Regions from separate parts of the Faecalibacterium sp. AF28-13AC genome, predicted to be linked through region 2. Evidence: predicted binding sites of a transcription regulator. Region 2 holds the regulator's gene; the other holds the start of a gene.
What was found. Region 2 encodes Rex, which represses fermentation and respiration genes when NADH is low (regulators of the CRP and FNR family bind a similar motif). Its sites were predicted from a motif close to ATTGTTAANNNNTTAACAAT; they were not measured.
Positions count from the first base shown of each region.

Region 1: the regulator Rex is predicted to act here: its motif matches at 7,203-7,222, upstream of coaD (pantetheine-phosphate adenylyltransferase).

Region 1 is NZ_QUFG01000005.1:21,949-30,913, forward strand. Features, by position in the region: gene acrA (acryloyl-CoA reductase electron transfer subunit beta) at 137-1,231, opposite strand; gene acrB (acryloyl-CoA reductase electron transfer subunit gamma) at 1,253-2,047, opposite strand; gene DWY95_RS07980 (acyl-CoA dehydrogenase) at 2,065-3,234, opposite strand; gene DWY95_RS07985 (3-hydroxyacyl-CoA dehydrogenase NAD-binding domain-containing protein) at 3,356-4,228, opposite strand; gene DWY95_RS07990 (enoyl-CoA hydratase-related protein) at 4,329-5,114, opposite strand; gene DWY95_RS07995 (acetyl-CoA C-acetyltransferase) at 5,219-6,436, opposite strand; gene coaD (pantetheine-phosphate adenylyltransferase) at 6,528-7,031, opposite strand; gene DWY95_RS08005 (butyryl-CoA:acetate CoA-transferase) at 7,428-8,774, shown strand; gene DWY95_RS08010 (AI-2E family transporter) at 8,828-8,965, shown strand, end outside.
Region 2 is NZ_QUFG01000006.1:31,088-40,052, reverse strand. Features, by position in the region: gene DWY95_RS09735 (YgiQ family radical SAM protein) at 1-1,793, opposite strand, end outside; gene DWY95_RS09730 (DNA translocase FtsK) at 1,887-4,811, opposite strand; gene DWY95_RS09725 (ATP-dependent Clp protease proteolytic subunit) at 4,899-5,585, opposite strand; gene DWY95_RS09720 (redox-sensing transcriptional repressor Rex) at 5,832-6,473, shown strand; gene DWY95_RS09715 (thymidine kinase) at 6,674-7,279, shown strand; gene DWY95_RS09705 (ABC transporter substrate-binding protein) at 7,841-8,965, shown strand, end outside.

The sequences.
Region 1 (8,965 bases), on a different contig from region 2:
CTCCTTTCCTGTCCGTTTGGCATAGCACATACCAGACTGTATGCGCTGCGGCGGGCAGATATGCGCAAAAAACACCGCCGCACAGCGTTTCCACTGTGCGGCGGTGTTCCACAAATCAGGATCTCAGAAGATCAAATTATTCAGCGGCCTTGGCTGCCTCGACCTGCTTGATGAGCTCCGGCACGACCTTGAACAGATCGCCGACGATGCCGTAATCTGCCACACCGAAGATGGGAGCAGACTCGTTCTTGTTGACGGCGATGATGCACTCGGAATCCTGCATACCAGCAGTGTGCTGGATGGCACCGGAAATACCCAGAGCAACGTAGATCTTGGGGTGGACGGTCTTTCCGGTCTGACCGACCTGATGGTCAGCGGTCATCCAGCCTGCATCGGTGACGGCACGGGATGCGCCGACTACGCCGCCGCCCAGTGCAGCTGCCAGCTGCTCGGCCAGCTCGATGCCCTTGTTGACATCCTTGCTGATGCCGCGGCCGACCGAGACGATGACGTCGGCACCGATCAGATCGACCAGCTTCTCAGCAGCCTTCTCGACGCTCAGGACCTCGGTCTTGATGTCGGAAGCAGCCAGCTCAAAGGCGGGCTTCACGATCTGGCAGGCATCGGCCTTGGCCTGATCGAAGGGAGCCTTCTTCATGACGCCGGGACGGACGGTGGACATCTGCGGACGGAAACGAGGGCAGATGATGGTAGCCATCAGATGGCCGCCGAATGCGGGACGGGTCATCTTCAGGTTGCGGTCTTCCATATCGAACTTCTGCTTGGACAGGTCGATGGTGGAGCTCTCCTTCAGGAAATCGATGTACTTTGCAGTGTCGATGTCCAGATGGGTCGCATCTGCGGTCAGGCCGGTGTGCAGGCGGGCTGCGCAGCGGGGGCCCAGGTCGCGGCCAATGTTGGTCGCGCCGATCAGCAGGACCTCAGGCTTGTACACATTGACCATATCGCAGACGACCTTGGCGTATGCGTCGGTGGTGTAGTCCTTCAGCAGCGGGCTGTCGCAGACCATGACCTGATCGGCACCATAGCCGCCCAGCTCTTTGGCGATGCCTTCCACGTTGTCGCCCAGCAGCAGGCCGGTGACCTCGCAGCCCAGCTCGTCAGCCAGCTTGCGAGCCTCGCTGACCAGCTCGAAATCGGTGGACATCAGTTTGCCCTGGCGCTGCTCGCAGAAGACCCAAACGCCCTTGTAATCGTTAAAATCAGCCATTGTAATCCTATGCTCCTTTCATCAGATCAGGTGCTTCTTGGCCAGGATACCAGCCAGCTGTGCGGCGGTGTCGTCGCCCGTCAGCATGGTGCCTGCGCCCTTCTGCGGAGGAGTGAAGGACTTAAAGACGTTCGTCGGAGAACCCTTCAGGCCGATGGTATCGACCTCGATCAGCGGATCATCCTTCAGAGCGTTGTAATCAAACACTTCCATGGGCTTGTCGTAGCAGGTGAAGATGCCGTTGACGCTCATGTAACGGGGCTCGTTCAGCTCCTTGATGCAGGTCAGCAGGCAGGGAGTCTGGACCTTGACCATCATGTAGCCGTCTTCCAGCATACGCTTCACGGTCAGGGTGTTGCCATCCTTCTGGATGTCGGCAACGTAGGTGACCTGGGGCAGATGCAGCTTTTCAGCGATCTGGGGGCCGACCTGTGCGGTATCACCATCAATTGCCTGACGGCCGCAGAAGACGACATCCTCCGGGCCAACGCCGATCTTGTTGACGGCAGCGGCCAGGATCTGGCTGGTCGCGAAGGTATCGGAACCGCCGAACTCACGGCCGGAGACCAGAACAGCCTTATCGGCACCGCGGGCCAGCAGCTCACGCAGCATCCCTTCGGCCGGCGGCGGGCCCATGGTGACGACAACGACTTCGCAGCCGGTGGCGTCCTTGAGCTTCAGAGCAGCCTCCAGAGCGTTCAGGTCATCGGGGTTGGTAATGGTTGCCATAGAGGCACGGTCCAGGGTGCCATCCGGCTTGACGGACACCTTACCGGAGGTATCAGGAACCTGCTTTACACAAACGATTGCTTTCATTGTAAATCTTACCTCCCTTACTTCAGCAGCGCGCCGGAAATGACCATCATCTGCACTTCGCTGGTGCCCTCGTAGATCTCGGTGATCTTGGCATCACGCATCATGCGCTCAATGGGATAGTCACGGGTGTAGCCGTAACCACCGAACAGCTGCAGGCAGCGGCGGGTCACGTCGCTTGCGGTGCGGGCGGCGATCAGCTTGGCCTGAGCAGCTTCCACGCTGTAACGGACCTTTGCGCCGTCCATAGCCTGCTGCTTCTTCAGAGCAGCGGCATAGACCAGATACTTGGCAGCCTCGACGCGGGCCTTCATCTCAGCCAGCTCGAACTGGGTGTTCTGGAATGCAGCGATGGGGCGGCCGAACTGCTTGCGCTCCTTGACGTAAGCAACGGTCTCATCCAGAGCGCCCTCGGCGATGCCCAGAGCCTGGGAAGCGATGCCGATACGGCCGCCGTCCAGAGTGGCCATTGCCAGCTGGAAGCCCTTGCCGCGCACACCCAGCATACGATCCTTCGGGATGCGGCAGTCCTCGAAGATCAGCTCGCAGGTAGAGGAACCGCGGATGCCCATCTTATCCTCAGCCTTGCCGACCGAGAAGCCCGGATCGGTGCGCTCGACGATGAAAGCGGAGCACAGCTTGGTGGGACGGCCCTTCTTGTCCAGCACATGGTCGGTGACTGCGATGACGATGAAGACATCGGCGAACCCTGCATTGGTGATGAAGATCTTGGAGCCGTTCAGCACCCAGCAGTCATCCTCTTCCTTTGCAATGGTCTGCTGGCCCTGTGCATCGGTGCCGGCACCCGGCTCGGTCAGGCCGAATGCACCCAGCCACTCGCCGCTGCACAGCTTGGGCAGATACTTTGCCTTCTGCTCCGGGGTACCGTTCTCATAAATGGGAGCAGCACACAGGCTGGTGTGAGCAGAGACGATGACACCGGTGGTGCCGCAGACCTTGCTCAGCTCTTCCACTGCCATGACGTAGGACAGCACGTCGCCGCCTGCACCGCCGACAGAGGTGGGGAAGTAAATACCCATCATGCCCAGCTTGCCCATCTTTTCGACGGTCTCTTTGGGGAAGTACTCTTCTGCATCAACTTTCTTAGCCAGAGGCTTGACTTCGTTTTCAGCAAACTCGCGGTACATTTTCTGCACCATCTGCTGCTGCTTGGACAGAGTAAAATCCATCGCTATATCCTCCTAACGGGTCTAATTTTTCATAGGCCGGGCGCTTGTTGCGGCGAACCCGGTTTGCAAACAAATTCCTCCCGGCCGCTTTCCCCGCAGCCGGGAGAAATGTTTTCAGAAATTACAGCTGATCGACCGGGGTCTTGGTGCGGTCTGCGTTGTAAACGTAGAAGCCCTTGCCAGTCTTGCAGCCCAGGTTGCCGCCGCGGACCATCTTACGGATCAGCGGGCAGGCACGATACTTGCTGTCGCCGGTCTCGTGGTACAGGACGTCCATGATGGCCAGGCAGATATCCAGGCCGATGAAGTCGCCCAGCTCCAGGGGTCCCATGGGGTGGTTTGCACCCAGCTTCATGGCAGTGTCGATGCCAGCGATGTCGGAAACGCCCTCCATCTTGATGAAGGCTGCTTCGTTGATCATGGGGATCAGGATGCGGTTGACGACGAAGCCGGCTGCCTCGTTGACCTGAACGGGGTTCTTGCCGATGGCGACCGAGATCTCCTTGATCTTCTCAACGGTCTCAGCAGGAGTGTTGCAGCCTGCGATGACCTCGATCAGCTTCATGCGGTCGGCGGGGTTGAAGAAGTGCATGCCGACCAGCGGGCGGCTCAGGCCCTTGCCGATCTCGGTGATGGACAGAGAAGAGGTGTTGGAAGCAAAGATGCACTCCGGCTTGCAGATCTTATCCAGCTCACCAAAGGTGGTCTGCTTGACCTTCATGTCCTCGAATGCAGCCTCGACGACCAGGTCGCAGTCTGCACACAGGTCTTCCTTCAGGCCCGGCGTGATAGCGGCGACGATCGCGTCCGCCTTCTCCTGGGGGATCTTGCCCTTTGCGACCAGCTTGTCATAGCCAGCCTTGATCTTTGCCAGGCCCTTCTCGGCCCACTCCTGCTTGATGTCGCACAGAGCAACGCTGTTGCCCTCGACCTGAGCGAATGCCTTTGCAATGCCCTGGCCCATCGTGCCAGCGCCAATAACACCGATCTTCATAGGATATCTCTCCTTTATTCATATCCCCCTGCTCCCCGGTTCCCTCTCCGGTAGGAACCGGGATGCAGAAGGGTTCAGATTACAAATTCAAATGTACTTCTCAGTTGTTGGTGAAAACAGCCTTGGGCTTCGGTTTCTCACGGGACAGGAAGCAGGCCATGCCTTCCTTCTGGTCGTGGGTCTCGAAGCAGTCGCCGAACAGCTTTTCCTCGACCTCGACTGCCTTCTCAATGGGAAGGCTGATGCCGTCGTTGATGGCCTTCTTGCAGTTGCGCACTGCAATGGGGGCGTTCTTTGCGATCTTGTTGGCCAGCTTCAGGACGTTCTCCATCAGCTCAGCCTGGGGATACACGGCGTTGACCAGGCCAATGCGGTAAGCCTCATCGGCCTTGATGTTCAGGGCCGAATAGACCAGCTGCTTTGCCATGCCCATGCCGACGAGACGTGCCAGACGCTGGGTGCCGCCGAAGCCCGGCGTGATGCCCAGACCGACTTCCGGCTGGCCGAAGACGGCGTTGTCCGAGCAGATGCGGATGTCGCAGCTCATGGCCAGCTCATTGCCGCCGCCCAGTGCGAAGCCGTTGACGGCTGCGATCACAGGGATGGGGAAATGCTCGATCATCAGGAAGACATCATTGCCCAGCTTGCCGAAGGCCTCGCCCTCTGCCTTGGTCATGGTGCTCATGGAACCGATGTCTGCACCGGCCACGAAGCTCTTGTCGCCTTCGCCGGTCAGAACGATGCAGCGGATGGCGTCCTGATCGACAGCCTCAAACGCTGCCTTCAGGTCTGCCAGAACTTCAGGGTTCAGTGCGTTCAGTGCCTTGGGGCGGTCGATGGTGATGATCTCGACAGCACCCTGCACTTCGGTTTTAACAAATGCCATTGTGAAGACCTCCATTCAAAGTCTTATTCTTCGTTTCAGAACAGCCCCGCGCAGGAGAAGTCCGCCTGCGCGGGCGATCCTGATATCTGGAGTGCCTCCAGCGTTTAGTCCATTTCGACGATGGTAGCGCAGCCCATGCCGCCGCCGATGCACAGGGTAGCCAGACCCTTGTGGGCACCACGGTGCTTCATTGCATACAGCAGGGTGACCAGGATACGAGCGCCGGAAGCGCCGACCGGGTGGCCCAGAGCGATTGCGCCGCCGTTGACGTTGACCTTGTTCATATCAAAGTTCAGAGCCTGGCTGACGGCCACAGACTGTGCTGCGAAGGCCTCGTTTGCCTCGATCAGGTCCATATCGGCAACGGACAGGCCGGTCTTTGCCATGACCTTCTTGGTTGCAGCGATGGGGCCCAGACCCATGACTTCGGGCTCAACACCAGCCAGAGCGCCAGCGACCCAGGTTGCCAGCGGGGTGACGCCCAGCTCCTTGGCCTTCTCCTCGCTCATCACGACCAGAGCAGCAGCGCCGTCGTTGATGGCGGAAGAGTTGCCGGCGGTCACGATGCCGTCCTTGGTGAAGGCGGGCTTCAGGGTGCCCAGCTTCTCGACCGGGGTCAGACGGGGGCCTTCATCGGTATCGAACACGGTGTCGCCCTTCTTGCCCTTGATGACAACGGGAACGATCTCGTCCTTGAAGGCACCGTCCTTGATGGCCTTGTCTGCCTTGACCTGGCTGTTGTAAGAGAACTCATCCAGCTGCTCGCGGGTGATGGGGTTGTAGCCGTACTTCTTCTGATAGGTCTCGTTGGTGCAGACGTTCTCAGCAGTCATGCCCATGTGCTTGTTGAAGCCGGTGGCATCCCACAGAGCATCGTTGACCATGGTATCGACCAGCTCGCTCTTGCCCATGGGAGCGCCCATGCGGTAGCCGTAGCGGCCCTTCATCATAGCGAAGGGAGCCATGTCCATGTTCTCCATGCCGCCTGCAACGACGATGTCGGCATCGCCAGCCTCGATCATCTGCGCAGCCATATTGACGCAGTTCAGACCGGAGCCGCAGACCACGTTGACGGTGACAGCGGGGGTCTCGATGGGCAGGCCTGCCTTCAGGGAAGCCTGACGCGCGACGTTCTGGCCCAGACCAGCCTGAATGACGCAGCCCATGTAAACATGATCGACCTGCTCCGGTGCGACGTGTGCGCGCTCCAGTGCCTCCTTGATGACGATGGAGCCCAGCTCAGCAGCGGGGACGTTGGCAAGAGTGCCGCCGAACTTGCCGATGGCGGTACGGCATGCAGATGCGATAACAACTTTCTTCATGTTAATAGCCTCCTGATTTGTGTGTATATTGGTGGGTTTTAGGAACCAATTTTATAGAAACGCCTGCGGCGTTTGCACATGAGAAACGGATTCAGGGCTGCTCCCCTTTCGCCCGGAGCGCGGCCATCTTCTGTTCGACGGCGGCTTCCACATTGGGCGTGACGAACTTGGAGATATTGCTGCCGTAGCGGGCAGCCTCTTTCACGATCGTCGAGGAAAGGTAGCTCCATTTGATGCTGGTCGCCAGGAACATCGTCTCGATGCCGGGCATCAGTGCATGGTTCGTCTGCGCCAGCTGGATCTCGTTTTCGAAATCCGTGACCGCCCGCAGACCCCGCACCATGACCGAAGCGTGGCGCTTTTTGGCGAACTCCACGGTCAGGCCGTCAAAGCTCTCCACCGTGACGTTCGGGATGCCCTTGCAGCACTCCTGCAGCAGGGCCACCCGCTCTTCTACGGTGAACAGAGGGTGCTTGGCGCTGTTGATGAGCACGGCGACGATCAGGTGATCGTTGATCTTTGCGGCACGCTTGATGATGTCCAGGTGCCCTTTGGTGACCGGATCGAACGATCCGGGATAAACTGCTGTTGCCATCGTGTCCTCCTTGGTGCGCGCTGGTATGAAAAGCGCGCTCGGTCCTGCCATGATAGCACTTTCCAGTTCGGGTTGCAAGACGTTGTTTGCGGCGCCGCGTCTCATCGCTATTTTTTTAACGATTCATGACGCACTGCTCCACACCGCCCTGCTACGCTATAAGTAAACCACATCGTCAAAATTTTATCAAGTCCTTTTTCGAAAAATTTTGTTTTTATCAGACCAAAGAATTCGGTTGAATCGCTAAGAATTTTAGTCACATTGCCATCCAGCCACTTTTTTGCCCCGATTTGCTCCGAAAGTATTGATTCCTTCCTTTGTTAATGTTATAACTAAGTTATCGGGTTGTAAGAATTTACAATTCCTTTATGTTATTATAGGAGAGGATGGTTTATAATGGATTATACGGAACTGTATGCGCAGAAAAAGATGACTTCCGATCAGGCCGCTGCTTTGGTCAAGAGCGGCGATTGGGTGGACTACGGCTGGGCTGTGAACACCCCGGTGGCAGTCGATGCTGCCATCGCAAAGCGTCTGCCGGAGCTGGAGAACGTCAATTTCCGCGGCGGCATCCTGATGTGGGTGCCGGAGATCTTCCAGATCGACGACCCGGCTGCCCACATGACCTGGAACAGCTGGCACATGGGCGGCATTGAGCGCAAGGCCATTGCGCAGGGCTTCTCCTTCTACTCCCCCATCCGCTATTCGGAGCTGCCCCGTTACTACCGCGACAGCAAGGACCCCGTGGATGTGGCAGTGTTCCAGGTCACGCCCATGGACGAGCATGGCTACTTCAACTTCGGCCCCTGTGCTTCTCATCTGGGCGCCGTCTGCGAAAAGGCCAAAAAGATCATCGTCGAGGTCAACACCAACATGCCCCGCTGCCTGGGCGGCACCGAGAACTGGGTGCACATCTCTCAGGTGGCCGGTGTCGTGGAGGGCACCAACCCGCCGATGGGTCAGATGGCTGCACCCGGTGCGGCCACTGAGGTGGACCTCGCCGTGGCGAACCTCATCGTCCCGCAGATCCCGAACGGTGCCTGCCTGCAGCTGGGCATCGGCGGAATGCCCAACGCCATCGGCAACCTAATCGCGCAGAGCGACCTGAAGGATCTGGGCGTCCATACTGAAATGTACGTCGATGCCTTTGTGGACATCGCCAAAGCCGGCAAGATCACCGGCCGCCACAAGAATCTGGACAAGGGCCGTCAGGTCTACGCCTTCGGTGCCGGCACCCAGAAGATGTACGATTACCTCGACAACAACCCGGAGTGCATGGCAGCCCCCGTGGAGTACACCAACGACATCCGCAGCATCTCGGCCATCGACAACTTCATCTCTATCAACAATGCTGTCGATATCGACCTGTTCGGTCAGGTCAACGCCGAGAGTGCCGGTATCAAGCACATCTCCGGTGCAGGCGGTCAGCTGGACTTCGTTCTGGGCGCATACCTTTCCAACGGCGGCAAGAGCTTCATCTGCCTGTCCTCTACCTTTATGAATAAGAAGACCGGCAAGGTCGAGAGCCGCATCCGCCCCACGCTGGAGACCGGCAGCATCATCACCGATACCCGTGCCAATATCCACTATCTGTGCACCGAGTACGGCTGTGTGAACCTGAAGGGCCTGACCAGCTGGGAAAAGGCTGAAGCATTGATCAGCGTTGCACACCCCGATTTCCGGGATGAACTGATCGCCGAAGCTGAAAAACTGCACATCTGGCGCAGGAGCAACAAGCGCTAAACAATGCTGCGGGCGTTCCTGCTGCCCGCGGCAGGAATGGAGTCTACGGAAACATGATGGACAAAAAGCCACACATCAAACCCTACCTGTATGGGATGCTCGCGGGATTCGGTGCCATATCACTGAGCATCCTCTTCTTCTTCCTGATCTACCGCTTTCAGGGCTTCGGGGATGCGATCTCGAAGCTGACG
Region 2 (8,965 bases):
GGCACCAGCAGCGGGATGAGGTCCTCGCGGTGGGTCATTTTGAGCGCCTTGATGACCTTTTCGGCGTTGCGCGGCTCGTAATACTGGAGCAGTGCGCGCTGCAGCGCCTTGCCCTCGGCGGTCTTCTCCACGAACACCGGCTTGAGGGTGTAGGGGTCCAGACCGGTATAGAACATGCAGGTGCTCACGGTGCCGGGTGTGGGATAGAAGTCCTGCACCTGCTCCGGGCGCATGTGGTTCTTGTAAAGGTACTCGGCCAGATAGACCGCGTCGCTCAGGGTGCTGCCCGGATGGCTGGACATCAGGTAGGGCACAAGGTACTGCTTTTTGCCCGCCTTTTTGCTCAGCTCGTAGAACTTATCCTTGAACTTGTTGAAGGTCTGGATGGGCGGCTTGCCCATGTAGGCGAGGGTATTGGGGGCGCAGTGCTCCGGGGCAACTTTCAGCTGGCCGGAGACGTGGTATTCCACCAGCTCCTTGAAGAAGGTATCGTCCGGGTCTGCCATCAGATAGTCGAACCGGATGCCGCTGCGGATGAACACCTTCTTGACGCCCGGCAGCTCCCGGACGCGGCGCAGGATCTTCAGATAGTCGCTGTGGTCCACGATCATGTGGGAGCAGGTCGTGGGGGCCAGGCAGTGCTTGCCGCCATTGCACATGCCCCGCAGCATCTGTTCGCGGCAGGACGGGAAGCGGAAGTTTGCCGTGGGGCCGCCGATGTCGTGGATGTAGCCCTTGAAATCCGGCTCATGGGTCATCCGCTCGGCCTCGGCCACGATGCTGTCGGCACTGCGGCTGGTCACGCGGCGGCCCTGATGCAGCTGGATGGCGCAGAAGTTGCAGCCGCCGAAGCAGCCGCGGTTCTGGATGATGGAGAACTGCACCTCCCGGATGGCGGGCACACCGCCCATGGCCTCGTAGATGGGGTGATATCGGCGGGTGTAGGGCAGGGCATAGACCCGATCCAGCTCCCAGCGCACCAGCGGCTTTGCCGGGATGTTCTGGACGAGGTACTTCTCGCTCTGCTTCTGGACGATGATCTGGCCGCTGACGACATCCTGATTGTCCATCTGGATGCGGCAGGCTTTGGCGTAGGCGGTCTTATCGGACGCCACCTTTTTGAAGCCCGCGCACTCCACATATTTTTCGGGCAGGTGGTCGAAGTCGGTCAGGTAGCAGGTGCCGTCCACATCGGTGATGGAGCTTACCGGTTCACCGGCCGCCAGCCGCCTGGCAATGGCAACGGTCTGGTGTTCGCCCATGCCGAAGCTGATGATGTCTGCGCCGGAGTCCTCCGCGATGCTGGGCAGGACGGTGTCCAGCCAGTAATCGTAGTGGGCGAACCGCCGCAGCGAGGCTTCCAGACCGCCCAGGATCACGGGCAGGTCAGGGTAGGCCTGCTTGGCCAGCCTGGTATACACGGTGGCGCTGCGGTCCGGCCGGGCACCGCCCTTTCCGCCGGGGGAGTATTCGTCCTCGGCGCGGGGGATCTTGGCGACGGAGTAGTGGCTGACCATGCTGTCCACATTGCCGCCGCCGATGAAGAAGCCGTACTTCGGCTTCCCGAACCGCTTGAAGTCCTCGCAGTCGGTATAGCGGGGCTGGGCCAGTACGCCCACCTTGTAGCCCTCGGCTTCCAGCAGGCGGCTGATGATGGCGGTGCCAAAGCTGGGGTGGTCCACATAGGCGTCGCCGCCCACGACCACAAAGTCCAGCTGCTCCCATCCCCGCGCCTCCATGTCCGCGCGGCTGATGGGGAGAAATTCGGTGTAGATCTGGGAAGAGTTTTCCATAATGCTCCTTTTATTTTATCGTTCGTTCCGTTTCGCCTCTGGATCGCGGGTTTCCCGCTCCGGGGAGAACGGACACGTCAGTGTCTGCGCGGATCATTCATCCGGCTGGTTCATCTGCATTTCCAGCCACTGCTGGCGGCTGATGAGGACAGCGCGGGGCTTGGCGCCCTCGTAGGGGCCAATGATGCCTTTTTGTTCCATCTCGTCCATGATGCGGGCGGCGCGGGCATAGCCCAGCTTGCACCGGCGCTGGAGCAGGCTGGTGGATGCCTGACCGGCATCAATGACCACCTCGACGGCCTGCTTGAGCATCGGGTCGCTGCCGGTCTCCTCGTCGGCATCGGCAGAGGATGCGCCTTTTTTGCCGTCCAGGATGGCGTGTTTTTCCATGGCCTCGATCATGGCCTCGTCGTACTGGACCGTCGCGCTCTGCTTGATAAAGTCCAGCACACGGCTGATCTCCTCATCCCGCACGAAGGTGCCCTGGATGCGGATGGGCTTGGGGGCACCGACCGGCATGAAGAGCATATCGCCCATGCCCAGCAGCTTTTCGGCACCGGCACCATCCAGGATGGTGCGGCTGTCCACCTGGCTGGACACCGCGAATGCGATGCGGCTGGGGATGTTGGCCTTGATCAGGCCGGTGATGACGTCCACGCTGGGGCGCTGGGTCGCGACGATGAGGTGCATACCGGCCGCACGGGCCTTCTGGGCGATGCGGCAGATGGAGTCCTCGACGTCCTTGCCCACGACCATCATCAGGTCGGCCAGCTCGTCAATGATGATGGCGATGTAGGGCATCTTTTCCAGCATGGGGTCGGTGGCGGCCAGCTTGTTGAAGGATTTGATGTCGCGGACGTTGTTCTCCGCAAACAGGTGATACCGGCGCTCCATCTCCTGCACGGCGCTGCTCAGAGCGCCCGCCGCCTTTTTCGGCTCGGTGATGACCGGCATCAGCAGGTGAGGGATGCCGTTGTACTCGGCCAGCTCGACCACCTTGGGGTCGATGAGGATGAGCTTGACGTCCTCCGGGCTGGACCGGAACAGCAGGCTCATGATGATGCTGTTGACACAGACGGATTTGCCGCTGCCGGTGCTGCCTGCAATGAGCAGGTGGGGCATCTTGCACAGGTCGGCCACCTGGGCCACGCCGGCGATGTCCTTGCCCAGTGCGATGCCGAGGGGCGAGGTCATCCGCAGGAAGGCCTGGCTCTCGAAGACACTGCGGATATAGACCGGCGTCTTTTTGTGGTTGGGCACCTCGATGCCCACGGCGGGCTTGCCGGGGATGGGGGCCTCCATGCGGACGTCAGCGACGGCCAGGTTCAGTGCGATGTCGTCTGCCAGCGAGGTGATGCGGCTGATCTTGACGCCCGCCATGGGCTGGACTTCATACCGCGTGACCGACGGGCCGCGGGAGATGTCCAGCACACGGGTGCGGACGCCAAAACTTTCCAGCGTGTCCACGAGCTTCTGCGCGTTGGCCTTCAGCTCGTCCTGTGCGTTGGGGTCACTCTCCTCCGGGGCCTTTTCAAACAGGTCGATGCCGGGGTACTGGTACTGATAGCTCTCCTCAGGCTCCGGCTCCTCGGCCGGGGCGGTGGCTGCCTGTTGCTCGCCGACGGCGGGCTTTTCCATGGCAGCGGCTACCAGCGTGTTGATGTCTTTTTCCTCCACCGGCTCGCTGGTGATGCTGATCCAGCCGTCCTCGTCCGGGGCAGAGCGCATGGCCATCACGTTGTCGGCCATGACCCGCACCGGCACGGAGGGCTCGTCGGTGGTGGGCAGGGTCGGTGTCTGGAAGGCTCCGCTGCCGTCGAACGCAGGAGCTTCGGCGGGGCCTTCGTCCACCGGCTGGGCCGGGATGCCGGGCGTTACCACCGGGGCCGGTGCTTCGGGGGCCGCCGGGGCTTCCGATTTTGCAAAGAAGTCCTCAGCCGCTGTCTCGATGGCATCGGGCACCACCGGCTTCACGATGGGCCGGGGCGCGGGCTTGTGGAGCGGGTCCTGCCCGAAGGTGCCGCCGGGCCCGACGATGAAGGGCTCGATGGGCTCACTGCCGCCCTCGACCACGGGGGTGCTGTCCGGCCCAAGGTCGATGTCAAACGAGGCGCGGGGATGGGGTGTGCCCACCTGCACCGGCGTAAAGGCCGGGGCCTCCTGCGGCTCTGCCGGGGCAGGCGCGGGGGAGGGGGCAGGTGCTTCGTAGCCGAGAGAGTCGTCCACCGGTTCGGGCACGGCTTCGCCCTCCAGCTCTTTGGTCACCTTGTGGCCCCAGCTGAAAATGCCGGACAGCCAACCCGGCGCTGCAAAGCCGCCTTCCTCGTCCTCTTCGCCGCAAAGGTCCGGCTCGTCTCCGGCTTCCAGCGCGGCCGCTTCCTCCTCGGCCTGGCGGGCGGCCTGCCGCTCGGCGCGGCGGGCTGCATTCTGCTCGTAGACGGCCACGCCCTTTTCGTGGGCGCTGCCGCCCAGTTCACATATCCACTGCCACAGTTCGGCGGGGGTGATATCAAAAATGTACAGGCTGGCACAGAGCGCCAGCACCACCATCACGAGATTTGCCGCCGGACGCCCGCAGAGCAGCAGCAGATTGCCGCCCAGCAGGGCACCGATGGCACCGCCGCCCAGCCAGGCATGGACGCCGTTCTGATAGCACTCCGCTACCATGCGGGCCGCCGGGATGTCGGCTGGGATCTCGGAAAAGACGATGACGGTACCGCTGGCAAACACCAGCCCCAGCATCAGCTTGAACATCTGGCCGATGAGGTCTTCGCCCCGTGTGTAGAGGATGGCCAGATAGCAGATCGCTGCGCCCAGCACGAAGCTGCCGCAGCCGAACAGGCCGAACAATACCTCGTGCAGGGCCTTCCAGACCGAGCTGCCCTCCACAAAGGCCAGCACGATGAGCAGCAGGCCCGCAAACAGGGTGCCCAGCCCTGCGGGCATCCGCTCCTGTGCCCGGCTCTTTCTCCGCGCAGGTGCGCGTCTTGCGGTCGTTTTTCGTTTTTTCTTTGCCATCTTTCGTTGCAACCCTGTCTCTTTCTCCCATAGTATTCGATTCTTTCATTTTATCACGACCTATGGAAAATAGCAACGAAAACCCGCTCAGCGTTCGATCTCCCGATACAGCCACGCCAGCGCATCCGAGATGCCGCCCAGCTCGTCGATGAGCTTTTCGCGCACGGCCCGGCGGCCGTCCAGCATGGTGCCCACATCCATGACCAGCTCGCCGGTGCGGAGCATCAGCTCGGTGTAGCGCTTTTCCGAGATGCCGCTGTGCGCCGCCACGAAGCCGGTGATCCGCTCCTGCATCTGTTCGAACCACCGCATCGTCTGGGGCACACCCAGGATCATCCCGGAGTGCCGCACCGGGTGGACGGTCATGGTGGCTGTGGGCACGATGAAGCTCCGCCGGGCGCTGACGGCCAGCGGGATGCCGATGGAGTGTCCGCCGCCCAGCACCACGGCGGCGCTGGGCTTGGAGATGCTGGCGATCAGCTCCGCCAGCGCCAGCCCGGCCTCTACATCGCCGCCCACGGTGTTCAGGATGACCAGCAGGCCCTCCACCGCCGGGTCCTCCTGCACGGCCACTAGCTGCGGGATGACATGCTCGTACTTGGTGGTCTTCTGCCCCTGGGGCGCTTCCACATGGCCCTCGATCTGCCCCACCACGGTCAGGCAGTGGATGGCGTGGGGGCCTTTGGTGCGGTAGACGCTGCCCAGATCCTCGATCTGTTCTTTTTCCAGCCGCTGCTCTTCCACCGGGGTGTTTTTTTCGTTCTGCTCTGCCATAAGCCCCTCCTGCTCTGTTTTTTTCAGGGTTCCCAGCGGGTCAAATGATTATGCGGCGGCTAAGATTTCTTAACTTTTGAAAAAATTGCTCCATTTTATTTGACATTCTCCACATCCGCTGTATACTTTAGATAATGAATAAGATTGACAAAGATGTATCATTATTGTGCAAAACTCTTTGAATCTGCCGGAGCGCCACGGTGGGCGCAGAGGACCGGCATCGAATGGATGAAAGGAGAACCACCTATGAACACCCCTGGTAAAGCATCTCTGCCGGTGATCAAACGCCTGCCCAAGTACTACCGCTTTCTGCGGACCTTGAAGAACGACGGCATCACCAGCATCTCTTCCCGCGAACTGGCCGCCCAGATGGGCACCACGGCCTCTCAGGTCCGGCAGGACTTCAACTGCATCGGCGATGTGAACGGCCGTCAGGGCATCGGCTACTCGGTCGAAAACCTGCTCTCCATCCTGGAGAATCTGCTGTTCGGCAACGGCGACCGCCTGCCCACCATCCTCATCGGCTGCGGCCGTCTGGGCAAGGCCGTCAGCCGGTTCATCACCACCGATACCAACGGCTATAAGCTCATTGCCGCCTTCGACAACTCGCCGGACGAAGTGGGCAGGGAGATCAACGGCATCCAGATCCTCCACATCGACCAGCTGGAGAGCTTCTGCGCCGAGCACAAGCCCGAAGTGGCGGTTCTCTGTGTGCCCCGCAGCGGTGCCGAAGAGCTGAGCGGCCGTCTGGTCAGCCTGGGCATCAAAGGCTTCTGGAACTTCTCCCACTACGACCTGTCCGTCCCGTATCCGGAAGTCGTGGTCGAGAACGTCCACCTGGGCGACAGCCTGATGAGCCTGGGCTACCGCCTGCGCAATCAGGACTGATGTTCCGGTTTCATCGTTGTTACTATATAGTATAATATGATAAAGCAACCCTCCCATCACAGCGAAGCCCGCTCGCTTCCCATCGTTTGGGCTTTGCTCATTCCGTAGAAAGTTGACCGGCTTGCCAATGGCTCTCCCTTTGGGAGAGCTGGCATCGCGCAGCGATGGCTGAGAGGGTTGCTTTTTATGAGGTGACCTTCATGGCAAAGCTATATTTCCGTTACGGCGCAATGAACAGCGGCAAGAGCACGGCCCTGATGCAGGTGGCGCACAACTACGAGGAGCAGGGGATGCAGGTGCTCATCCTGAAGCCGCAGGTGGACACCAAGGGCGGCGGCGAACTGGTCAGCCGCCTGGGGGTGCGGCGCAAGGCCGACCTGCTCATCCCGCCGGAGGCGGACGTCTTTGAGGCCGTCCGCGCCGCCAGCCAGACCCAGAAGCTGGCCTGCGTCCTCTGCGACGAGAGCCAGTTCTTCACCCCGGCACAGGCCGAGCAGCTGTTCATGGTCACGGTAGACCTGAATATCCCGGTCATCTGCTACGGTCTGCGGTCGGACTTTTCGCTCAAGGGGTTCCCCGGCTCCACCCGCCTGCTGGAGCTGGCTCACACCATCGAGGAGATGAAGACCATCTGCACCTGCGGCCGCAAGGCCACCTGCAACTGCCGCAAAGTCAACGGTGTGTTCGTCTTTGAGGGCGAACAGGTCGCCATCGACCTGGAAAACGACGTGCAGTACGTCAGCATGTGCCCCCAATGCTACTTCCGCGAGCGCCGCGCCTTCTACGCCCGCCGGGCCGCGAAATAAAAAAGCGGAGCGTTTCCCGGAAGAAGCATTGCACTGCGTTCATTTTGCAGCCGTGTTCCCCCAAAAACCAGAAAAAATTTTTTCAGCGCTGCCCGGCGGGGCAGCGCTTTTTTCTGTCCGGAACAGACCGTTTCCGACAGGGTGATATATCAGTTGTATCCAACTTCGCGCGTTTATTGCACTATTGATATATCAGTTGACAAACCTGTGGAATCGTCAACGATTTCACTTATTGCATACAACAAAACCACGCAAATTTCCCGATTGGTTACAAAAATATTGCAATTTCAGGAGGTTTCTCTGACTCCTTGCTCCAATTTCTATGCAATCTGTTGAAGTATACATGTTGCACAGTTTTTTCGCTCAAGTTTATTCATTTCGGCAAGGACGTCAAAACCGCACCAAACACGAGCGCAATATTTGTTCGTTTTTTGCGCGCTTCTCTTCAATTTACATCTTTCTTTTTGCGGGATATTTTGTTATCATAATTGTATACAACGAGCCTTTTGCAGATAAGGCCGATGAGCAGATGTTTTCTATTTATTAGGAGGAGAACAAACAATGAGCAAGGCAATTTCTCGTCGCGATTTCCTGAAGGTCACCGGCGCTGTGGGCGCAGCTGGCCTGCTGGCTGCCTGTGGCGGCAGCTCCAACTCCACCGCAGCTTCCACCGCTTCTTCCGCAGCAGCAGCAGCTTCCGTGGCTGGCCTGAGCAGCGATCCCGTCACCCTGACCATGAGCTGGTGGGGCGGCGAGTCTCGTCACAACGCTTACCAGGAGGCCCTGAAGGCTTTCTCTGCTGAGCACAGCAACATCACCGTCAACCCCACCTTCGCTGCATGGTCCGGCTGGGAGGACACCATGTCCACCAAGTTTGCCGGCGGCGTGGCTGAGGATGTCTGCCAGATCAACTGGAACTGGCTGTACAACTACTCTGCAAACGGCCAGACCTTCATCGACCTGAACAGCGTCACCGATTACCTGGATATGTCCCAGTGGGATGACGCCAAGCTGGCAGCCTGCAACGTTGCCAATGCCCAGCAGTGTGTGCCTGTCGCTATGACCGGCCGTATCTTCTACTGGAACATGACCACCTTTAATAAGGCTGGCATCACCGAGGTCCCCAAGACTCTGGACGACCTGATGAACGCAGGCAAGGCATTCCAGGAGAAGCTGGGCGATGACTACTATCCTCTGCACCTGGGCGCATACGACCGTATGATCCTGATGGTCTTCTACCTTGAGTCCAAGTACGGCAAGGATTGGGCAGACCCCACCACCTCTACCCTGAACTACACCGCTGACGAGATCGCCGAGGGCATCGACTTCATCAAGAGCCTGGTCGATGGCCACGTCATCATGAGCCTGCCCACCTACTACGGCTCCAACGGCGACAACGCTGCACACCAGTCCAACGAGTGGATCACCGGCAAGATGGCTGGTATCTTCGAGTGGGATTCCTCCGCTACCAAGTATCAGGACGCTCTGGACGAGGAGAACAAGCCCGGCTTCACCGTCGGCGAGGAGATCAAGTTCGGCGATTACAACGGCGGCTTCTCCAAGGTCTCCATGGGTCTGGCCATCACCAAGACCTGCGAGCATCCCGCTGAGGCTGCTACGCTGATCAACTTCCTGCTGAACGAGAAGGAAGGCGCTGAGATCATGGGCTCTGAGTGCGGTCTGCCC